Regions from separate parts of the Bacteroides graminisolvens genome, predicted to be linked through region 2. Evidence: riboswitches for the same ligand, from Rfam matches in the RefSeq annotation. Region 2 holds a riboswitch; each other region holds the start of a gene.
The links. A riboswitch is a leader RNA that binds a small molecule or an ion and turns the genes downstream of it on or off. The one in region 2 is predicted to bind cobalamin.
Positions count from the first base shown of each region.

Region 1: another riboswitch for cobalamin. It lies ahead of ACKPCE_RS09830 (uroporphyrinogen decarboxylase/cobalamine-independent methonine synthase family protein); the one in region 2 lies ahead of accC (acetyl-CoA carboxylase biotin carboxylase subunit).
Region 3: another riboswitch for cobalamin. It lies ahead of ACKPCE_RS08750 (TonB-dependent receptor plug domain-containing protein); the one in region 2 lies ahead of accC (acetyl-CoA carboxylase biotin carboxylase subunit).

Region 1 is NZ_OY762556.1:2,383,636-2,391,980, reverse strand. Features, by position in the region: gene ACKPCE_RS09865 (ABC transporter ATP-binding protein) at 1-63, opposite strand, end outside; gene ACKPCE_RS09860 (HlyD family secretion protein) at 60-962, opposite strand; gene ACKPCE_RS09855 (TolC family protein) at 967-2,232, opposite strand; gene ACKPCE_RS09850 (AraC family transcriptional regulator) at 2,434-3,327, shown strand; gene ACKPCE_RS09845 (response regulator transcription factor) at 3,601-4,209, opposite strand; gene ACKPCE_RS09840 (hemerythrin domain-containing protein) at 4,205-4,903, opposite strand; gene fldA (flavodoxin FldA) at 5,098-5,607, shown strand; gene ACKPCE_RS09830 (uroporphyrinogen decarboxylase/cobalamine-independent methonine synthase family protein) at 5,853-6,827, opposite strand; cobalamin riboswitch at 6,883-7,089, opposite strand; gene ACKPCE_RS09825 (cation diffusion facilitator family transporter) at 7,157-8,059, opposite strand; gene ACKPCE_RS09820 (threonine/serine exporter family protein) at 8,196-8,345, shown strand, end outside.
Region 2 is NZ_OY762556.1:1,598,583-1,606,927, reverse strand. Features, by position in the region: gene scpA (methylmalonyl-CoA mutase) at 1-1,859, opposite strand, end outside; gene mutA (methylmalonyl-CoA mutase small subunit) at 1,875-3,761, opposite strand; gene ACKPCE_RS06595 (hypothetical protein) at 4,263-4,436, shown strand; gene ACKPCE_RS06590 (cytidylate kinase-like family protein) at 4,900-5,529, opposite strand; cobalamin riboswitch at 5,610-5,787, shown strand; gene accC (acetyl-CoA carboxylase biotin carboxylase subunit) at 5,953-7,464, shown strand; gene ACKPCE_RS06580 (acyl-CoA carboxylase biotin carboxyl carrier protein subunit) at 7,475-7,987, shown strand; gene ACKPCE_RS06575 (acyl-CoA carboxylase subunit beta) at 7,992-8,345, shown strand, end outside.
Region 3 is NZ_OY762556.1:2,115,441-2,123,785, reverse strand. Features, by position in the region: gene ACKPCE_RS08760 (two-component system response regulator PhoB) at 1-464, shown strand, start outside; gene ACKPCE_RS08755 (two-component system sensor histidine kinase PhoR) at 479-2,254, shown strand; cobalamin riboswitch at 2,291-2,488, shown strand; gene ACKPCE_RS08750 (TonB-dependent receptor plug domain-containing protein) at 2,521-4,554, shown strand; gene ACKPCE_RS08745 (YncE family protein) at 4,555-6,519, shown strand; gene ACKPCE_RS08740 (DUF4465 domain-containing protein) at 6,559-7,287, shown strand; gene ACKPCE_RS08735 (4'-phosphopantetheinyl transferase family protein) at 7,369-8,004, opposite strand; gene gldE (gliding motility-associated protein GldE) at 8,076-8,345, opposite strand, start outside.

The DNA of each region.
Region 1 (8,345 bases), 790 kb from region 2:
TTGCAAAGCCATGACCTTACCGTAACTTTTGGAAATATGTTCTACTTCTACCGCTTTCATCATTTTTGTAAGTTCATGCCACCATACATTCCAATCTTAAGACCTCCGTCATTCTGAACCAATACCTTGATGGCGTAAACCAGATTGGCTCTTTCGTCTTTTGTTTGAATGGTCTTGGGGGTAAATTCCGAACGGGAAGAAATCCAGGTAACCACGCCTGCATATTCTTTGCGTATCTCGTCGCCGTAATCGGCAAAGACCGTGACTTTATCTCCCAACTTCACTTCGGCCAGCTGAGCAGATGTGATGTAAGCGCGCAAATACATTTGTTCCACATCGGCTATCTTGAACAAGGGTTTTCCAACAGATGCCAATTCGCCGGCCTCGGCATAACGTGCCAAAACCGTTCCGTTTATAGGTGATGAGATGTGGCATTTAGCCAGCTGATCGGCAACCTGTGCCACTTGTATTGCCACGGAAGTTCCTTGGTCGGTCAGACTTTGCACGTTGTTTTGCAGAGAGGATGTCTGCGCTGTCAACTGTTTCTGTAGCACGGCTATCTCGGAATGAATATCATCCAGCTGTTTCTGGTTGGCCGCACCAGCTTTTAATAAGTTTTCGATCCTTCTCTTTTCACGCTCCGCGGTGGCTATTTGCTGTTTGGTAGCGGCTACTTGTTTATTGAGGTCGGGGCGCTGACTTTGTACCGATTTCATGCTAGCCTCCAACTGTAGTTTCTTCAGTGCCAGCTGCACTGTATCTATAATGCCCACTTCCGCACCGGCTGTAAGCTGACTGCCTTCTTCTACATCAAGGAACAGCAAACGTCCCGCAGCCTCAGCCGAAACGGTAACCTCTGTCGCCTCAAAAGTTCCGGTTGCATCATAATTATCCGAACCGCTACCACATGCCACACATAAAGCAAGGGAAGACATCATCCCTAAAAATTTCATTGCTCTCATATACTTAATTATTCGTTGTGTATTTCAATTGATAAATATTCATAAGTAACTGCACCTCATGCAAAGCCTTGACCTGTCTGGCTTTGTTTTCCGAATTAATTTCGCGCAGCAGATCAGTCACCGCCAACGTACCGTTTGACACCTTGGCTTCGGCCGCTTTCCGGATGTTGGTTCGCAGAGCAATGATTTCATCGTCCTTGTCGAGCAACGCCCGTACCGAATTAATGGCACTGTTTTGCTGCGTGGCCTGCAGGCGTGTGTTAAACAGAAAGACATCCCGATTGGAATCCAGCTGAGCACGGTTGACTTGAATTTGTTTTTTATCATTCTTCAGGGTGTACAAACCACCGAAATTCCATGAAAGTTTAACACCCGCAATGTAATAGGTTTCAAACTTATCTTTGAGCATGTTAAGTCCCGGATTGCCATAAGCACCCTGCACAAACAATCCCAGACGAGGCATATTACGGGCCTGAAGCATTTGTTCATTCACATCCAGCCGACCGTTTTGTGCTTCAAACCAGGATAACTCCGGACGACGGAAGTCGGTCGGGTCAGTCAGCGGGGCAACAGTCTCCACCGGCTTAGCAAACAACGCAGTTTCAGTAATCTCTTCGCCCGTAAAAACAGACAGCATTTTCACATAAGCCTCCCGTGAACTTTTTAATTCCGTCCGCTTTTGAAGGGCATTGAGCTGTTCAACCTTTACCTCATCTAAATCAGCCGAGTTAGCTACTCCGTTGGCTACATAAGCCGATATTTGTTTGTGAGTTCTTTCCAGATCATCTAAAAGAAGCGTGTTTTGCGTAAGCTGCTCATCGAGCATCAAGATGCCGAAATACAGATCGTTCACCCGTTCGATCAACGCATACATGTCGACGTTTAATTTTTCACGATCCACATCGGAGTTGGCCTTGGCCAGTTCTTTTTGCGAATGAATGTTGCCTCCATCCCATATATGCTGATTCAGTTCAACCATAGCCTGATACTGATCCTTGGGAGCAACACGGTTCAAAGCGAAATCACCTATTTTCAGATCGATTGTCGTAGCGTCACTTTGGTAAGTTGCTTTGGCCGACAAGCTAAACTGGGGCAAATAGCCCTTGGCGGCGTTACTCACACTAAACTCTTTTGTTTTTTCAATAAGCTCGTACTGCTTTACCAACGGATAATTTGCCTGTGCCTTTTGCCGGCAACTTTCCAAGGTAATCTGTGCCTGAGAGGGTGCGGCAAAACAGCCAATGAGAATCCAGAAAACAAATTGTTTCATAGTTCTTGGGGTTTGAATTTGATATACTTATTTTTGATTGAATTTTCGATACCGCAAAGATAGAGTGTGTAAAAGAGGTACAGACAATCTGTTTGTTGGTCATTATGTTCCAATAGTTCGTTTTATGCTCTTTAAGAAGCAATTTTATGTTCTCTTTATTATCTTTGTGAGATAAATAAACCTTTTGAGGAGGAAAGTATTATGGTAGCAAACGAACCTTTAGAAATATCATTGAAGAATGTGCTGGATTATTTTATTGTTCAAAACAACGAATATCGGTTTGTAACAAAGGACTTTGGCATAGTCAGTAGCTTCATGAGGATGACTAGTGAACTTTTTTTCATCCACCAGCCCTACAAGCTGAAGGAAGGCAGAATCGTTTATGCCGTGAGCGGACAAGTTACACTGTCCATCAATCTGATTCAATATACGGCTAAGAAAGGAGATTTATTGCTATTAGCTCCAAACTCCATTATTGAGATGCACGAATTCACTACCGATTTTGAGATGCGAATGATGGCCATTCAAAATGATTTCATTCAGTTCCTGAACAAAGATGAGGTGCTGGAATATTACATTGGAAGACGAGAGAATCTGTTTTTGCCGCTTTCCGAGAAAGACTATGAAATGACCGAACGGTATTTCTTTCTGATCTGGGATACGGTTCACGAAGAAGTATTCCGGAAAGAGGTAGTACAAAGTTTGGTATCGGCTCTTCTATTCAACATTAGCTATATACGAAAAAGAAGCAAAGCGGATACAGAGACGAGGCATACCAGACAGGAGGAAACGTTCCACCGCTTCATCACTTTGGTGCATGAATATTGCACGCAGGAACGCAATGTAGCTTTCTACGCCGACAAGCTGTGTCTATCACCCCGATACTTGAATACATTGGTAAAAAACACCAGCCGGCAAACGGTGATGGAGTGGCTGAATCAGGCGGTCGTTATTGAATCGAAAGTATTGCTGAAACACAGCGATTTGCTCGTTTACCAGATAGCCGACAAGCTAAACTTCCCCAATCCTTCCTTTTTCTGTAAGTTCTTCAAGAAGATGACCGGAATGACTCCTATGGAATACCAGAAAAGCTAGGCAACCAAAGTGTATAAAATAAAAAAAACGAGAATTCATTAACTGAATTTCCCGTATCCCTTTAAGAAAAGCCAAATGGCTTTTCTTTTTTCTACCTTGTTACCTTAAAAACTCTAAAACCTAATTGTTATCCTAAATCTTTTACCTGAAAACTATTCTCAAACTAATACCTGATACTTATTTGAGCGAAAATTAATTTCTTAATTGCACTGCAAAGATATATAGATTATCGGAATTACAAAAGCATAAAGTGTAATATTGACACTTTTTAAATTATATGCCTTTTACCTCCCCTATTTCCACTAACTTATTAACAATTGCATAAATGGTAAGACCGGCTGCACTGTGTATCTGCAACTTCTTACTTATGTTTCTGCGGTGAGTAATTACTGTATGAATTGACAAATAGAGTTGCTCTGCAATCTCTTTATTGGTCATTCCTTTCACTACACACACTACTATTTCTTTCTCTCGTTGGCTCAATGCTTCTTGGCTATCGCTATCGTCATCGGATTCAATGTTCTGCAGGCGACTTATTTTATTGGATATTACCTCTAAGTCATCATAAACGGATATGGAATCATCATATTTACTCAATACAGAAGCATCGATAAAGGTACTTACTAATGCTATGACACTGATTCCCTTGCCAATGGGGCTTTCCTTAAAACGGAGCACATCAAAGTAATTGCCGAAATTGGGACTCACAATCAAAATATCAATGGGTTGAGAGCGCAAGCAATCATTCAAAGCTTCTATAGAACCTAGTTCTACCGACTGCACCTTGAGACTAGGCAAACGTTTCAACGCAACCGACAAACCGCTACGGATAATAACAGATGATTCGGCGATAGCTATTCGGATCACCTCATTATTTTTAATCATGTCTCACCCTCCTCTCCAGTTTCAAAATGGCCGGAACAAAAATAAGATCTTCTACCTTGCAGTGCGAGTCCAACGCCTCTTCACAGGCGAATATATCAAACAGAGCTGCATTGAGCAGGTTATTGTTTGCGTTAGAAGGGCAATATTTGATAATGATATTCTTCAATTCGGTCAGTTTCTCACTGATTTGGTCGTGGTGTTTTGAAAATGTACTGATCTGATAATTTTTTGGCGCCTGATTATGGAGCAAATCATCAACATACTTGAAGACAGTCTTTTCTTCGTATTCCATGTGTTTCCTCACCTCGCTAACGTACGAGTCAAAGAAATTAAGCATGAGCACAACTACTTCCTTTTCGGAGTAGTCAATGGAGTCAAGCAATTTGCGACGAATACTCGGCAAAGAGAAATCAAGAAAATAAATATGTGATTGACGAAGATAATCAACCAAAGCGGGAATGGATATATCATCAGAATCATCATTCATTCGCGAATATCCCTCTTCAACAAAGTTCACCACCGTGAGAAAAGTACGGTAGTCAACCCCATTCATCTGGCATACCTCTTTAACGGTTTTATCACCAAAGCCAAGCGAGAGTCCGAAACGGCTCATTACTTGTAACAAGGAATAGTTATCACAGATGAGATCACTCATCTTATCGGCCGGTTTGTATTTCTGAATTTTGTCCATAAAATACCTATTATATATTAGTTGGTGCAAATTAACACATAATTTTGTGCGCGCACAATCACTAAAATTAGGTATTTTTCTCAAAATAACAATATGTAGGTACTCATAAGTTGTATTTCCACTATAAATAGGGATTGAATAGTGATTATTTTGGCCATATATTTGCACATAACAAAATCAATTAAAAAGTAGTTATGAGTAAAATAGGTATATTTTATGGTTCCACTACAGGAACTACAGAAGATGTGGCACGTAAAATCGCAGCAAAATTGGGCGTTGAAAAGTCTGATTTACACGATGCAGCCAAGATTTCGGAAGAGTTAGTTAACAAATATGATGTGTTGGTTTTAGGATCGGCCACATGGGGTGACGGTGAACTGCAAGACGACTGGTACGATGGTGTTAAAGTACTGAAAGCGGCCGGTATTTCTCACAAGTTCGTTGCGTTATTTGGTTGTGGTGATTCTGATTCATACAGTGACACATTCTGCAACGGCATGGGTAATCTATACGAAGAACTAAAAGAAACCGGTTGTACATTCTGCGGAAGAACTGAAACAGACGGTTATACGTTTGATTCTTCAATTTCTGTAGTCGACGGCAAATTCGTAGGTCTGGCTCTTGATGAAGTTAATCAGGACGATTTGACCGATCAGCGTATTGACAACTGGATTGAAAAGTTGAAAACAGAATGCCTTAACTAAACATTCATAATAGATATAACCGTTATACATTTCGTCAAAGTTATAGTTGTTTTTCTTATTTAACTTGTATTTTTTTCAAAGAGTGCCCTTAAACAAGGCACTCTTTTTTGATTGTATGAAAGAGTAAACAGACTTTTTTCGGGCTGCCCGAGAAAGATTAAAGCCCGATCGAATCACTTCGCCCGGGCTTCCTAAATAAACTTGGCAGAGTTTATTTCTTAGAAAATATACTAGTTATAAAGAAATCATTCGGTCTGGCCCCACAGCTTTTTAGCAGCTATCATGGCCATGTCAATGGTAGTCCATTGTTTCTTAAGCGCGGTTTCATACCCCTCATTGGGCAATACCTGCGCATTAGGCACACATAAACTTAACCTGTTTAGTGCAATATAAGGTGTTACTTCGTCTATCTTTTCATAGATCTCATCCAGCTCATCGGGCATCGGATAATGTGACGGAATAAATCCGAATGTAGCTTTCTGTTCTTTGATGAACCACAGCAGACTTGTACGCCCGCAACATTCATCATCATAATCCAAGAAAAAAGCCTTCACTCCTCTTATCGCCGATAACATATCGACAGAAGCATGAAATGAAACATACAAATCAGCCGGAATTGCTTCCAAAACCAAATTATTCAAGGCAATACCCTCTTCACAGACACTCCTCGAAGAATCATCAAACTGTATGTACCGACATCCCGAATCATACAATTTCTGAATCAATTTACAGTAGCTTGCACTTATATCTGAGACTAACAATTCTCTGTCTTCATAAAAAACGTCCAACTGCTCAGCATCTGTTTTCAACACTTCAGACAACAAAAGTGAAGGTGCCGGCAAAACCTGTTTGGCAATTACATCTCCCCCGGTGACGCCCGTCAGAAACATGAAATCATCGATAACAGGATGGTGATGAAAATCAATTCTTCCGTTCAGACAAATACCGGTCTTCTTAGCGTTTACGGGTTGTACACCTTCAAAACTCCACATAAAGTCAAGCGGCCACATGGCATTACGAAAACGCCCGTCTGTAACTACTTGTAATCCCGCCGACTTAAGTCGTTCTACCAGATTGCGGATTTCAGCATCTTCCATAGCACGTAATGTAACCAAAGAAATCTGCTCATTCCGATATTGCTCGCGAGCTTCTTTCAACGCCTGAGGCAAAAGAAACGCACCTGCAATGTCAATCTTGAACGGAGGCCTGATGTTTTCCATACGTAAAATATTAAATTGATTTTATCTTGTACTATACTCTTAACCCACGAAGAATATAGACTTCAAACAGATGGCAGGTCTTCTGACTTAGCTTCCGTTTTGATAAACCTTCCCGGCTAAGGCCAGTGGTTAAAGGGGTATTAATTATCAAAACGTTGAAAATAAAGCTTCACAGCAGCGGGACTGTCCGGGATTTACACCCGATTCCCTTTTAATTACCGCTACCGAAAAGTAGCGATAAACCATTCATGAATGCAAATATATGGAAAAGAATGAATAAGCAAAGCAATCTGTTGTTAATTAACACAAATAGCTGGTAGAATGTATTTTTAACATTTGTGCTCCGAACAAGAGTTTTCTACATCTTCAAACTCCAATGTCACGTGCCTGATTCCGGAGTTCAACAAGATGGTTTTCACCTCTTTCTTCACCACTTCGAGTACGCTAAAGTTTTCAATAACAATGTGTGCAGTCAGCGCCGTTTCCGTTGTACTTATGGCCCAGATGTGCAAGTGGTGGCATTCTACAACATCAGCGACTTCCATAATTTGCTCTCTGATTTTCTCTCCGTCAGTTCCTACCGGAACTCCGTCGAGCGACAGCCTAATGCTATCATGCAACAAAGACCAGGTAGAATAAATAATAATACAGGCAATGACAACACCAATGAGGGGATCTATGATGGACCAGCCGGTGTATGAAATAAGTATCCCCGAGAAAACAACTCCTACGGAAACCAACGCATCGGCAGCCATGTGCATGTAAGCTCCCTTCACATTCAAATCTTTATCCTTGTCTTTCATAAACAACCAGGCAGTTATTCCGTTGATAAACACACCCACACCGGCCGTCCAAGCAATAGCCACACCCTCTACAGGTTGCGGATTAACAAGTTTGCCCAAGCTTTCGCCCAGAATAATACCAACGGCAATCAACAAAATAATAGCATTCAACAAGGAAACAAGCACCGTACTCTTTTTATATCCGTACGTGTATCTTCCATTCGGTGCGATTTGCGCCAGACGAAAAGCAAGCATAGCCAGAATCAAACTAGCTACATCACTCAGATTATGTCCCGCATCAGATATAAGTCCCAGCGAATTATAATAGATTCCAATGCTAAACTCAGCAATGACAAAAGCAATGTTAAGTCCGATACCAATCAAAAACAACTTATTTAAAGACGTGATCACGGTAGTATGATCATGATGGTGGTGATGTTCGTGTTCCATCAGACAAATTATTAGTTATTCAATGCTACAAAGATAACTTTATCTTAAAACATATCAAATACCTAGAAGTATGTATATCAACTTCGTTTTTTTTGTAACTTTGCGGCCTGAACTGATATTTCACATTTATTTTTGTATGGACATTCACCACGAACTGAAAGAACTATCCAAGTTTTTGTCCGATTACTCCACCTCCTTAATGGCTGTAGGTGTGCAAACTTCGCGTGTTGTGAGAAATACCACCCGAATTGCCGAGTCTTTTGGATTCGACCTGGACATGACTATT
Region 2 (8,345 bases):
CCCATATCCACATCGAATCCGCAATCAGCATAACCTGTTGCAACAACCTTGGCACCACGGTCGTGACCGTCTTGTCCCATTTTTGCAATCATGATACGAGGTTGACGTCCCTCTTTCTTGGCAAACTTATCGGCTAGTTCACAAGCACGCTTGAAGTCTGCATCGTTTTTACTTTCTGATGAATACACGCCTGATATAGTTCTGATTACTGCTTTATAACGTCCTACAATCTTTTCGCACGCATAAGAGATCTCACCTAAAGTAGCACGTACACGAGCTGCTTCAACAGCCAGTTCAAGTAAGTTACCCTCTTTTGTTTCCACACATTTGGTGATGGCATCGAGAGCAGCCTGAACTTTTGCTTCGTCACGACCTTCCTTGAGTTCTGCCAAACGTTCAATCTGTTCTTTACGAACAGCCGTGTTATCAATCTCAAGAATATCAATAGGAGCCTCTTTTTCGAGACGATATTTGTTAACACCTACAATGGTTTGCGAACCAGAGTCGATACGAGCCTGTGCACGAGCAGCAGCCTCTTCGATACGCATCTTGGGGATACCTGTTTCGATAGCCTTAGCCATACCGCCCAGCTTCTCAACTTCCTCAATCAATTCCCAAGCCTTGTGTGCCAACTCGTTTGTCAGGCTCTCTACATAGTAAGAACCACCCCATGGGTCAACGTTCTTGCAAATGTAAGTTTCTTCCTGAATATAGATCTGAGTGTTACGGGCAATACGAGCAGAGAAATCAGTAGGCAAAGCAATAGCCTCATCGAGCGCATTGGTGTGCAAAGACTGAGTATGTCCCAAAGCAGCAGCCATAGCCTCGATACAAGTACGGCCAATGTTGTTGAACGGATCTTGCTCAGTAAGTGACCAACCCGAAGTTTGCGAGTGCGTACGCAACGCCAGTGATTTAGAGTTTTTCGGGTTGAACTGTTTTACGATTCTTGCCCAAAGCATACGTGCAGCACGCATCTTGGCAATTTCCATAAAGTGGTTCATACCGATAGCCCAGAAGAAAGAAAGACGGGGAGCGAAAGCATCGATATCGATACCCGCAGCCACACCGGCACGAAGATACTCCAAACCGTCGGCCAACGTGTAAGCCAGCTCGATATCGGCAGTAGCACCTGCTTCCTGCATGTGATAACCCGAGATAGAAATAGAGTTGAACTTAGGCATCTTTTGAGAAGTATACTCAAAGATGTCAGAGATAATCTTCATAGAGAATGCAGGCGGGTAAATATAAGTGTTACGCACCATAAACTCTTTCAAGATATCATTCTGAATAGTTCCGGCCATTTCTTCCAATTTAGCACCCTGTTCCAGTCCGGCATTGATATAAAACGCCATGATAGGAAGCACGGCACCGTTCATTGTCATTGAAACAGACATCTTGTTCAAAGGAATACCATCGAACAAAACCTTCATGTTTTCCAATGAACAGATAGAAACACCTGCCTTACCTACATCGCCAACCACACGTTCGTGATCGGGGTCGTAGCCACGGTGTGTAGCAAGGTCGAACGCAACAGAAAGACCCTTCTGACCAGAGGCCAGGTTACGGCGATAGAAAGCATTTGATTCTTCTGCAGTAGAGAATCCGGCATACTGACGGATGGTCCAGGGACGCAACGTGTACATCACCGAGTAAGGACCACGTAAATAAGGAGGAAGACCAGCAGCATAGCCCAGGTGTTCCATTCCTTCGAGGTCTTCTTTTGTATAAACAGGCTTCACATTGATGTGCTCCGGAGTTTTCCAGTCGGCCTGAATACCGTTTGCCTTTTGCCATTCAGCACCGTTCACAGGCTGAAAAGCAGCATATATATCTAAGTTTTTAAAATTTGGTCGCATGTTCTTATTTCCTTTTTATTTCAACAGCTTTGCGTTATACTCTCTCAGTGTTTCAAGCACATTAACACGTACGTGAATAAAGTTCTCGATTCCGGCAGCCTTGAGCTCGTCCATGTTGGCAGGTGCTCCGGCTACGATAAACATGGCACGGCCGTTGAGTGCCTTAAAGGCAGGGACTGCATATTCAACATATTCGTCATCGCTTGAACAAAGAACCACAATGTCTGCATTGGCAGCCATAGCCGCTTCAACACCAGCTTCAACTGATTCAAAGCCGAGGTTATCAACCACCTCGTATCCGGCACATCCCAAGAAGTTGCAAGAGAACTGAGCACGAGCCTGACGCATAGCCAAGTTACCGATGGTAAGCATAAATGCTTTCGGACGTTTGGCAGCTGCTTCTGTTTCCAGACGTAAAGCTTCGAATTCACTTGCTGCACGTTGCAATTTCACCGTGGCAATTTCCTTATGCTCGCATCCGCAAGAACAATCGGCATCAGCCGGTTTCTTTTCGCCTGCTTTTTCAGAGAAGTTAGGGAATTGATTGGTTCCGAGCAACACTTCCTTGCGTTGTGCTACTGCTTTCTGGCGAGCTGCGCAACTTGCGTTAACAGCAGCCTGAACAGTTCCGGCAGTTAATGCCATGTAGAAACCGCCTTTATCTTCTACTTCAAGGAAAAGATCCCAAGCCTGCTGTGCAATGGCAACAGTTAGGTTCTCAACATAATAAGAACCGGCTGCGGGGTCAACCACCTTGTCGAGGTGAGATTCTTCTTTAAGAAGCAGCTGTTGGTTACGTGCCAAACGTTCAGAGAACTCATCGGGGTTTTGGTAAACCTTATCAAACGGAGTTACCGTGATTGAATCTACACCTGCCAACGCAGCACTCATCGCTTCAGTCTGAGTACGCAACAAGTTTACATGCGCATCAAACAAAGTCATATTGAATGTACTTGTTTCAGCATGTACTTTCATTTTAGCAGCACAGCGGCATTCATCGTTTTCACCTTTATTATCGCAGTCGCGCAGGCAAGTTGGTTCATAAGAAGCAACGATATTGGCCCACAACATACGAGCAGCACGGAACTTTGCTATTTCAAGGAAATAATTAGAACTGATACCGAAGTTGAATTTGATTTTCTTAGCTACCACAGTTGCAGGTAAACCGGCATCAGTAAGCTGACGAAGATATTCATTTCCCCAAGCGAGCGCATAACCCAGTTCCTGAGAAATATAAGCACCGGCATTGTTCAAGGTAAGTGCATTCACATTGAGCACTCGGTAGAAAGGAAGAGGTTGAACGGCTTCGATAAGAGATTTGGCTGTTTGAATCAAATCACCCTTTTCTTTACCGTCAACAAGCATCTTATTAAAATAATCATAGTTAATAGATCCTTGCAGCTTCTTCAAGTCATAGTCTTTCTTCTCGAAATAAGCCACCAGAAGTTGAGCCAGCTCTACCACATGTCGTTGGCAAGTTGAGAAGTTCAGTTCTACGCTCTCTGCGCAAATATCCTTCAACAGAGTTTCAATCACTTCTGCTTTCAGATCTTTGGAGTCGATACGGAAAGAAAGAGAATCGATTCCTTTCATCAGAATGTCCAGCGCTTTTTTGTTAGCCTCTACCGGATCAACCACATTGATATCCTGACGCACCAACCATACATTGCTTTTCTTGGTACCTCTCAGGTAAGGAAATTCACCCGGAAGTGCATCAACGGTTTTCAAGCCCTCGAGGTCTTCCATGCGGTAGAAAGGTTTCACTTTAAAGCCTTCGTTTGTTTTCCAAACGAGTTTCTTCTCATAATCAGCCCCTTTAAGGTCGGCTGTTACTTTCTCCATCCACTGCTCAGTGGTTACGGGAGCGAAGTCCGAGAAGAGTTTTTCTTTACTGTCTGCCATAGTTTATTTAAATATTTAAATATAATAATAGTATATTTATTCTTTAATCTGCTTATTGAATGAAACGAATAAGGCTTGCAAATATACTGAATAACTTAAAACGAGGTACTTATTTTATAGAAAATTGATAATGAGAAGCTATCTGTGAGGCTCTTTTGGCATTTGTAGATTGCAAATTGACGTAATTTAGCGCTGGCCTGCTTGACGGGTCAGAACAATATGGCTGTAAGTTAAATGATAAGGTCAAAAAAGAATCAGAAATTATTGGTTTCTCTTTAATGCTTTCTTTTTCATATTGATATGGATTCAAAGAAGATTTATGCTGCGAATATAGGTAATATATTTCTAACACAAATGCAATTCATTGAAATACTTTTACCAAAACACCATTTTCCACCCCTTTTCGGCCGATTTTTGTCAAGAGCAGGTTTATACATTATTAACTAATAAAGCAGGGAGCAACAATCATCAGCAAGACTTTGGCAAAACATAACCAACTTTTTGAAAAACATAACCGCCGATTTGAAAAAGATAACGAGCAATTTGAAAAGAGAAACCGTCTTTTTGGGTCATGAGAAACCGTCTCCCGGCCAAGAGACGGTTTCTCGCGGACCTTTTGCTACCGTGCAAATGGCAATAAGCAACCGTCTCAGCGAAAAAATGAACGGCACATAACGAAAAAAGGCAGGAGTTTGAGCTCCTGCCTTTGCGCCTATAATAATTTGAATATACTATAAGATTATAGGTACAAAGATAATACATTATACTGTCAACTCCAAGTAATTCGATCTTTTATTTGTGTGTAACAATCACACAATTATCTGTTATCCGATCCATGCTATTCAAACCAACAGAGACTGAACGTGTTTTTGCCGTTTTTCATCAAAAAGCACTCGAAATAGCCTAAACGTTGTCGTCTTTTTGGTTAAATCGGAGTTAAATAATCTATAGTATTAGTTAAAAGTGATAGATAGTGAGGGTAAAACAGTCGTTTTAGTGGTAGACATATTTTACCATCACTACCCTGAAACGCCTTTCAGCAAGTAGTTTTAGCAAGTTAGTGAGGGTAAGTGATGGTAAACCACACTTTTTTTTCTCTGGGAGAAGAGTTGTAAAACAAGCTAGCGGAACGTTCTAATTACAGCTGCAATTTCTTCTTCACAAATTCGGCTACGAACAGAACCGTATCATCTACTCCTAAAGCCGAAGAGTCTATGCATAGATGGTAGGTAGCAGCGGCTCCCCAGGTTTTGTAGCTATAGTAATTATAATATTCCGATCTTTTTTTATCTGTACGTTCAATCAGTTCTTCGGCCTCGGCCTTACCCACGTGCATGGTTTGACATAAACGCTCTATGCGGTCGTCTAGCGAAGCCGAAACAAACACATTGACGTGTCGAGGGTGATCTCTCAAAATATAATCGGCACATCGCCCCACAAACAAACACGACTTCTCAGCAGCCAGTTTGCGAATCACATCGCTTTGAACCTTAAACAAGGCATCATTGCTCAGGCAGCTGTTGCATGCCATAATGCTGTCATTCGGAAAAGGGAAACGCATACCAAACAATCCGTTCATCAACGGTTGAGAAGGCTTCTCGTCTGCCTTTTCAAAGAAATCACGGCAGAGGCCGCTTTCTTCGGAAGCCAAGTTTATAAGTTCTTTATCATAAAAAGAAATCTCCATAGCAGCAGCCAACTTCTCTCCTATCTCGCGGCCGCCACTTCCCAGTTGCCTGCCTATGTTAATTACAAAATTATCTCCCATAGCACTTAATTTTATCATGTTCAGCTACAAACTTACTGATAATTTCTAAAAATACATATCTTTGCACCGACAAAGTTCTTTCTCATCATTATCATTAAGGTGCCCCGGTAAAACGGGGAGAATAGGGAACCATGTGAAAATCATGGGCTGACGCGCAACTGTAAGCTGATCACTGTTTACCGCTCAATATCCACTGTGCAAACGGGAAGGATGGTAAATTATGCTAGCCAGGAGACCTGCCTTAATTGAGCTTTGACATGCTTCGCGAATAAAGCTAATGTCTGGAAATCCAATGGTATCTCCCGCCAAATGGTGTCATTATGTTATTTCCTCTCAAAAAAACTTCTCAAGAAACATCCAAAGAAGCCCGTAATGTGTTATTAGATACGTGAGAAAGATATTTATTAACTCAAACAAATAAATATGATTAGAAAAATCTTAATCGCCAACAGAGGTGAGATTGCAGTCAGAGTGATGCGCTCCTGTTATGAAATGGGCATTCAATCGGTTGCAGTATTTTCCGAGGCCGACAGAACAGCAAGACATACTTTGTATGCCGACGAGGCATATTGCATTGGCAGTGCATCAGCAAAAGATAGTTATCTGAATATAGAGAAAATCATTCAGGTAGCCAAAGCTTGTCAGGCGGATGCCATACATCCGGGATATGGCTTTTTATCAGAAAATGCAGATTTTGCCAGAAGATGCAGGGAAGAGAACATTGTATTTATAGGTCCGCAACCGGAAACAATGGAGGCGATGGGAGACAAGATTGCTGCCCGTATCAAAATGATAGAAGCGGGGGTTCCTGTTGTGCCCGGCACACAAGATAATCTTAAAAGTGTAGACGAGGCAATATCTCTCTGCAAGCAGATCGGGTTTCCGGTGATGCTGAAGGCTTCCATGGGTGGAGGCGGAAAAGGCATGAGGCTGATTCATTCGGAAAGCGAAGTGGAAGAGGCTTATACCATGGCCAAGTCAGAAGCAATGGCCTCTTTTGGTGACGACACGGTTTATCTTGAGAAGTTCGTGGAAGAGCCGCACCACATTGAATTCCAGATTTTGGGTGACAAGCACGGAAACGTTATTCATCTTTGTGAACGGGAGTGTTCTATTCAACGAAGAAATCAAAAAGTAATAGAAGAAAGTCCGTCGCCATTCATCAACGAGACTATTCGTCAGGAGATGGGAATGAAAGCGGTTGCCGCTGCAAAGGCTGTCAACTACGAAGGAGCCGGCACCATTGAGTTTTTGGTCGACAAACATCATCAGTATTATTTCTTGGAAATGAATACCCGCCTGCAGGTGGAGCATCCTATTACGGAAGAAGTTTTAGGGGTCGATTTGGTGAAAGAACAGATTCGCATTGCCGACGGACAGGTGATGCGTCTTTCGCAAAACAACATCAAACAGCGCGGACATGCCATTGAATGCCGGATATGTGCCGAAGACACCGAACAGAATTTCCGTCCGTCGCCCGGTATTATCAAACAGTTAATTGAGCCCAACGGCATCGGGGTGCGCATTGACAGTTATGCATACGAGGGGTATGAGATCCCCGTTTACTATGACCCGATGATTGGCAAGCTCATTGTTTGGGCTACTACTCGGGAGTATGCCATCGAACGGATGCGACGTGTTTTGTATGAATATAAAATTACCGGTATCAAAACAAACATCAACTACCTGAGGTGCATTGTGGAAACGGAGGACTTTATCGACGGGAAGTACGATACCGGCTTTATTCCCAAACACAGTGATCATTTACACATCGGTATTACGACACACACCGAGGAAGAAGAAAATGTAGCCATGATTGCAGCCTACATCGATTATTTGATGAATCTGGACGAGAACTCTACTCAGTCGGCAGATAATCGTCCCATAAGCAGGTGGAGGGAATTCGGCTTGCACAAAGGTATATTAAGAATTTAAACAGTGAAAGATGGAAATACACATTGGAAACAGAATAGCCGATATTCAATTAATCAGCAAAGATGGCAATAATGTAGTGCTAAGCATTGACGGAAAAGAGTTTGAAATAGATGTAGTAATGGCCGAAAACGGTTCTTGCTCCATATTGCACGACGGAAAGTCGTTCAACGCACAACTCATTCGTCAGGAAGACGGCAAAACGTATCAGGTGGATACACACATGTCTTCGTTTAAAGTCAATATTGTAGACAGTCAGGCCAAGTATCTGCAAATGAGAAAAAAGACTTCGGAAACGCCCGAAGATAAAATTGCTTCGCCAATGGCCGGAAAAGTGATCAGCATTCCTGTTACGAAAGGACAGGAAGTGAAGGCGGGTGATGTGTTGATCATTGTGGAAGCCATGAAAATGCAGAATAGTTATAAGGCTTCCTCGAATGGAACCGTGAAAGAAATCTTGGTGCAAGAAGGAGATACAATCAACAGTAACCAGGTATTAATTACACTCGATTTATTTAAAGAATAACAAGATGAATACAACGAAATATAACGATTTTGAGGAGAAGAACCGGAAAGCCGAACTGGGCGGCGGTGCCGATAAAATTGAGAAACAGCATGCAGCCGGTAAGATGACGGCTCGTGAACGCATTAACTTGTTGGTTGACAAAGATTCTTTTGTGGAACTGGATAAGCTGGTTACGCATCATTGCACCAACTTCGGCATGGAGAAAAACAAACTGGCCGGTGATGCCATGGTTAGCGGGTACGGAAAAATAGACGGACGCCTGGTGTTTGTTTATGCGTATGACTTTACTGCTTACGGCGGATCACTCGGAGCAGTAACGGCTCAGAAGATTGTTAAAGTGCAAAAGCTTGCATTAAAA
Region 3 (8,345 bases), 520 kb from region 2:
ATATTCCTATTATATTTATAACAGCAAAAGATACTGAAAACGACACCGTTACAGGTTTTAACTTAGGAGCCGATGATTATATCTCAAAACCGTTCTCGCTAAGAGAAGTGATTGCTCGTATTAAAGCTGTATTAAGAAGAACAGCAACAATTGAAACGGAACAGGTTCCTGAACGTATAATACATGAATCATTAGTACTCGACATAACCAAAAAGAAAGTAAGTATTGAAGATAAAGAGATTTCTCTGACTAAAAAAGAGTTTGAGATTTTGTTTCTGTTGCTTCAAAACAAAGGAAGAGTATTTTCCAGGGAAGATATTTTAGGCAAGATATGGAGTGATGAAGTATATGTTTTAGATCGTACAATAGATGTAAACATCACCAGATTGAGAAAGAAAATTGGCATATATGGCAAGAAAATTGTAACCCGACTGGGATACGGATATTGCTTCGAAGCTGAATAAAGAAACGTAGATTTATGAATAATAATAGTCATTTCCTCTCCTTTAATCGAAAATTATTTTTGTCGGTTATCTCTTTATTTCTCGTATTCGTAGTCTGTTTTTTGACTTATCAATATCAAAGAGAGAAAGAGTATAAAATAGAGTTGCTCCATTCCAAATTACAAGATTACAACAGCAGACTTTATGAGGAAATACATGAAGATAGTGCTCATTCGAAAGAACAATATCTTGATTATTATGTAAAAAAATACACATTAACCGATTTGAGGGTTACTGTAATCAAACCCAACGGTGATGTTGTATATGACAGTTACGAAAAAGATAAAAGCAAATTAAAAAATCACATTGAGCGCAAGGAAATACAAAGAGCATTAAAAAAGGGCAACGGATATGACGTTCGCAGAACATCCCAAACAACAGGAGTCTCATATTTCTATTCAGCTACAGCTTATCCCGATTTCATTGTCAGAACGGCATTACCCTATAATGTAAATCTCACAAATAGCCTTAAAACCGACCGCCACTATTTATGGTTTACCGGTTTTATAACGCTTGTTCTTATATTTATTTTTTATAAATTCACTCAAAAGTTAGGTGTTTCAATTAAGCAACTAAGGGAGTTTGCACAGCGCGCAGATAGAAACGAGCCAATAGAAATTGCTCTTGAATCTGCGACCTCACAAAATGAACTCGGTGAGATATCTCATCATATTATAGAAATATACAAAAGATTGCATGAAACCAAGGAAGCTCTTTATATCGAGAGAGAGAAACTAATTACTCACTTGCAAATTTCACACGAGGGACTTGGCATATTTACGAAAGAGAAAAAGGAGATATTAGTGAATAATCTCTTTAATCAATATGCCAATTTAATATCAGACTCCAACTTATTAAGTTCAGAGGATGTCTTTACTATCAGCGAGTTACAGGTTATAACTGACTTTATTGGCAAAATGCAAAACAGGCCTATACAAAAGGAAGAGAAAAGAATGTCTGTAACTATTAACAAAAATGGTCGTACATTCACCGTTGAGTGCATTATATTTCAAGACTTGAGCTTTGAAATTTCTATTAATGATATCACAATGGAAGAAGAGCAAGTTAGGCTGAAAAGACAACTAACCCAAAACATAGCACACGAACTGAAAACCCCTGTGAGCAGTATTCAAGGATATTTGGAAACAATTGTTAATAATGATAATATTCCAGCCGACAAAATGAAGGTATTTCTGGAACGATGCTATGCTCAAAGCAACAGACTAACAATTTTGCTACGCGATATTTCTGTTCTCACGCGAATGGATGAAGCGGCCAGTATGATTGAAATGGAAAAAGTCGATATCAGTGCCATCGTAAATAATATAATTAATGAAGTTTCATTGGAGCTTGAAGAGAGGAAAATTTCTGTTATCAACTCATTAAAAAAGAATATCCAAATTCGTGGAAATTATTCATTGATTTATTCCATATTCAGAAACCTGACCGACAATGCAATTGCTTATGCCGGCAGTAACATTCAGATATACATAAACTGTTTCCGCGAAGACGAGAACTATTATTATTTTAGCTTCTCTGATACTGGTGTAGGTGTATCTCCCGAGCATTTGAATCGTCTCTTTGAAAGATTCTACAGAGTTGACAAAGGCCGCTCCAGAAAGTTAGGTGGAACCGGACTGGGTTTGGCCATCGTTAAAAATGCAGTAATCATTCACGGAGGAAGTATTTCTGCCAAAAACAGTCAGCAAGGTGGCCTGGAGTTTGTGTTCACTCTTGCAAAAGAAAAATAAAATAGCTGCATCATTCTTACTAAATACTAAATTATTCATATCTTTGCAACGCATAGGTTCGCTAATCTTTTAACAGAGATGCGATTAAAAGGGAATCAGGTGAAAGTCCTGAACAGTCCCGCTGCTGTAAGTTTCACAAAATAGCTGTTAGCAATACCTTTAGCCACTGGGAAATCCGGGAAGGCGCAAACAGTTGAAACAAGTCAGAAGACCTGCCGTGCGTAATTAATCACTGCTCTCGAGGAAAGAGCAACGAGCTTATGAAAATAAATAGTCTTTTGATTCGTAAATTTCTTCACGGTATAATAGTGGCACTAGTGTCGCTGTATGCTCAATCAAGCTTTGCCCAACAGCATAAGCTTGACACAACACGTATATACGCAATTCCGGAGATAACTATTTCAGAACCCTACCAAATAAGAGAAACCAGAGCCGCCATTCCGATACAGGTTATAACAGCAAAAGAGTTACGTAGTTTAAATGTATTACAGGTATCAGATGCGGTTAAACATTTGGCCGGTGTTATAGTAAAAGACTATGGCGGCATTGGAGGTCTAAAAACGATTTCACTCCGCAGTTTAGGAGCGGAACACACTGTGGTTTCTTATGACGGGGTGGCCATAAGCGATTGCCAAACCGGACAAATTGATATTGGCCGATTTTCACTTGATAACATTGACAGGCTTACCGTTAGCAATGGGCAAACTGATAACATATTCCAGCCGGCCAGATTATTCGCATCGGCCGGACAGCTCAATATTCAAACGCTAACACCTTCGTTCAAAAAAGATAAATCGACTAATGCCTATGTGTCGTTAAAATCAGGTTCATGGGGCTTAATAAATCCTTCGTTAAGAATAGAACACAAAAGTAGTGACAAATGGCTATACTCTTTTAATAGCGAATGGATGTCGGCCGACGGGAAATATCCCTATACCATGCATTATGGCAATAACAACGACAGCATTTCACAAGAAAAACGAAAAAACACAAAAGTAGAAAATCTGCGAATAGAAAGTGAATTGTTTGGGAATTTATCCGACAAAGAGCAATTACGTCTAAAAGCTTATTATTTTCAATCTTCGCGTGATTTACCCGGAGCTACTACCTTGTACTACGATTATGCTTCCCAGCATTTATGGGATAAAAATGTCTTTATACAAAGCAAATACAAGAAGGAATTAAACAACAGATGGGCGTTACAAGCATCTGCTAAGTGGAATTGGTCTTATCAACATTATCTGGATCCTGACTACAAAGGTATTAATGGTAAAACGGAAAACACTTACTACCAACAAGAATACTATGCTTCAACCGGAGTACTTTTCAGGGGTTGGAATCATGTCTCGTTATCACTATCAACAGATGGAAGCATTAGTACTTTAAACGCCAATCTCACCAACTTTGCTAAACCGACACGTTACGCATGGCTTACGGCATTGGCAGGAAAATACGTTACTGAACGCGTAACACTCACAGCATCATTACTAGCTACAGTCATCGAGGAAAGGACTCAAACAGAAGATGCCAACAGAAAATACAGAAAAATAAATCCAGATATAAGTTTATCATTTAAAGTGTTAAAAGAGGAAGAACTTCGCATTAGAATGTTCTATAAAAACAGCTTTAGACAACCAAGTTTTAACGACTTGTATTATGGAGAAATAGGAAATAGAGACTTGTCTCCAGAGAAATCTGCTCAATACAACATGGGAGTAACATATAGCAAAAAAATCAATCATTTTGTTCCATATCTATCGGCTACTATAGACGGTTACTATAACAAAATAAATGATAAGATCATTGCAACTCCAACAAAGAATATATTTATATGGAGTATGGTAAATCTTGGTAAAGTGGAGATCAAAGGCGTTGATATAACAACCAAAGTGGTATTACAGCCATCTGAAAATATCCGCCTCAATATTTCATGTAATCATACATATCAAAGAGCATTGGATATAACAAACCCAACCAATCATACCTACAAGAATCAGATAGCATATACCCCTCGGGTATCAGGATCGGGGCAGTTTGGTATCGAAACTCCGTTGATGAATTTGTCGTATTCATTGTTGTGGGTAGGCAAAAGGTATACCCTTGGACAGAATTTACCAGAAAACAGACTTGAAAGTTATCAAGATCATAGTGTTTCGTTAAGTAAAGAAACAAAGATAGCAAACACATTGGCGTCTTTCAATTTGGAATTGCTGAATCTGGCCAATAAGAATTATGAGGTAGTCAAAAATTTCCCAATGCCGGGACGCTCTTTACGTGCCACTATTAAAATTGTTTATTAAATGAAAAGAATTTATTTATATATATTAATTATCATTGGAGCATTTTGCATGGGCAGCTGTGATGACATGACGGATGCTCCAGCTTATAGCGAAAATGAGGTTATTGTTCCGGAGGCCGGAACTGCTGAGATTTATGTTCTCAACGAGGGGCTATTTAACTTAAACAATAGCACCTTAATGCACTACTCATTCAGCAATGGCACACAAACGCCAGACTACTTTAAGAAAATAAATAAGAGAGGATTAGGTGATACGGCCAATGATATGGCTATATATGGTTCAAAACTCTATGTTGTTGTCAATGTTTCCAGCCAAATAGAGGTGATTGATTTAAAAACCGGCACTTCATTGAAACAGATTGGTATGTTGACAGAAAACGGTAGCTCAAGACAACCTCGTTACATCACTTTTTTTGAGAATAAAGCCTATGTCTGCTCATTTGACGGAACCGTTGCTCGCATTGATACCACAAGCCTTGCTATTGAAGCGTTAACGCAAGTTGGTCGAAATCCAGATGGACTATGTGTTCAGAACAATAAACTATATGTTTCAAACTCAGGTGGACTGGATAATCCAAATTATGACAACACTGTTTCCGTTATTGATATTGCTTCATTTAAAGAAATTAAAAAGATTATTATGGGAAGCAATCCGGGTAAAATTCTAGCAGACAAGTATGGAGATGTGTATGTAGTTACAAGGGGAAATTTGCAGCATGGAGATTACAAACTGGTAAGAATAGACAGTAGCCAAGATAAGGTGGTTGAATCATTCAATTTTGCTGTTTTAAACTTTGCAATCAATGATGATTATGCCTACATGTACAATTATGATTATTCGTCGGGCGAATCTTCGATTAAGGTATTTAATATTAAAACAGAATCGATAGAGCGAGAAAACTTCATAACCGATGGAACAAGTATCACAACACCTTACGCCATAAACATCAATCCATACAATGGAAACATTTACATTACCGACGCCTATGATTATAAGGTAACGGGTGATTTACTGTGCTTTAGTCCCCAAGGAAAGTTGCAGTTTAAACTAAAAAACATTGGGTTAAACCCAAACACTGTAGCATTTTCTGATGTCGCTTCACAAAGCGTTATTGATGAAAATAACGAAGATACATCTGAGGCTTTTGCTAGCAAGGTTTTGGAATATGTGCCTGCTCCTTCCCAATATATGAATACTTCGACTACGGCATATTTGCCCGGATATGGTAAAGATGACGTTTTAGCATACGCGAATAAATTAATAAAAGATAAGTCACTGTTGAGCTTAGGAAGCTTTGGCGGATATATCATTTTAGGCTTTAATCACGCCATTAAAAACGTACAGGGAGAATATGATTTCAAAATTTACGGCAATGCTTATTACGATATGTATGGTACTGCATCGGGTAAGCTTGGAGGTAGTTCGGAGCCCGGAATCGTATTAGTATCCACAGATATTAACGGGAACGGAGTAGCAGACGACAAATGGTATGAACTAGCCGGTAGTGAGTATCATTCGGATAAAGTAATCAGAAATTATCAAATAACTTATTACCGTCCTTCTCCGCTTGATGAAAACGTAAGATGGACCGACAATCAAGGAAATGAAGGGTTTATATATCGAAATATATACCACAAACAAGATTCATACTATCCGGCATGGATGGATAATACTATCACTTTTACAGGTAGCAGGCTACCGGACAATGCAGTAAACGAAGGGAACAGCGTAAGTCAGCATTGGGTGTCGTATTGTTTTGAGTGGGGATATGCAGACAATCATCCCAACAATACAGAACAGAGTCAATTCAAAATTGAGTGGGCTGTAGACGAATACGGAAATAGCGTGCAACTGGACAAGGTTAACTTCATCAAAGTATATTCAGCCATCAATCAAGATTGCGGCTGGATGGGTGAAGCCTCAACAGAAATACTCACCATAGAAAATTTACATTTTTCAAAATAAATATTCATTTAATTATAAACAACTAAAAAATAGAGTTTTATGAAAAAATTATCTTTACTATTATTATTATCTACATTTATATTCTGCGCTTGCAGCGATGATGACGAAGTAAATGTTGTTGCCGGTTTTGAATCCCAACTAAGTAAAACTGAAAGCGAATATAGCTCTACAACTGGAACCAAATATGATGATACATACTTCCATACTACCTTTAAAGATGAACAAGCATTATTAGAATTTGATCATTATTACGGTTCATGGGGCTTTGGAGGAGGTTTCATCTATACGAATAAAACAGACATTAGCACTCCGGGATATACTAATAACAGTGCAATAACAGGCATTGGTAAATATGGAAAAGTATACCTCACAAGTTTCGTGAATAGCTTCACACCTTCAAAAATTGTCAACCTAAACCCTGACTTATACAAATTCAAAGGCATGTGGGTCACCAACTCAACATATGCGTACTTATCTATTAAAGATGGAGATAGCATGGCCAAAAAATTTGTGGCTGGCGATTGGTTTAAACTAACAATAACCGGTTATACTTCTTCAAAAGCAGAGATTGGAAGTATTGATTTTTATTTAGCTGATTTCAGAGATGGAAAAAGTATAAATATAAACACATGGCAATGGGTAGACTTGTCAAGCCTAAACAACGCATCATACATAGAGTTCAGCATGGCTTCAACGGATAACAATTCATGGGGAATGCTAACACCCAGTTACTTTTGCATTGACGGTATAACGCTAACACAAAAATAGTATATATACATTCAAAAAGAAAGTCTCAGATAAGGATTTTAGCAGTTATAGCAAAGAATCTCAATCTGAGACTTTTTTCGATCAAAACTTATCAACACACCAAGTCAATACAAAGTCTGTCTGTACTAGATAATGAATGCTAAACAATCGATGATCAGCCGTATGATATTCCTGTGCTTCCAAAACTCCTTCTTCCGCTATCTGAAAAGGAAAGATTTTTAAATGCTTTTTAAAGTCAACCTCAACACGCGACATGCATTTAAACATGACCTCTTTTGCAGACCAAAGCAACAACAAGGACCAAGTGTCCACTCCTTTATACAAAGTGACCACTTCATCTGAACGAACAAATCGAGAAGATACTTTAGATACACGCTCGCTGTATTGTTCAATATCAATACCAACAGGATGCAAAGCACTCAAAATCAATGTAACATATCCACGAGTGTGAGATATGCTGATATGATAGGAGCCATCTTTTAAAAAAGGCTTTCCGCTTTGTTCATATACTATTTCTTTGTGTTCTCCAACCATAGTATACAGCAAAACCCGAACAGACAGCCATTCTAATTGGCGATGTAAAGATGAAAACTGAGACAATCGTTGTGCATAACATTCATTATCCGGCAAAAGGGTCAGTAATTCATCAATATTCTCTTCCATCTTCCATACAGAAAATCGGAAGTCATCTCCTCTATAATCCTTAAATAAACCCATCTTGTAAGAGGAATTATGCAATAAACAAAATCAAGAGTAAAAGCAGAAAGGCAAATATGCCCATAAACAAATTATGCTTTTGTTTCACGTTCAGATTCATTGATGGAAAATTTAACTTTTAAGATTCTACGGTTATCCATAGCTAAGACTTCAAAATCATATTTTTTATAAGACACCTTTTCGTGTAGCGCCGGGAACTCCCCTTTTATCTCCAAGAGCATACCCGCTAACGTATCAGCATCACCGGCTATTTTTTCAAAGTCACTTTCATCAGTTTGAGTAATTTTGTAAAAATCAGTTAGTTGAGTTTTGGCCTCAAACACCCAAGTATGATCATTTAA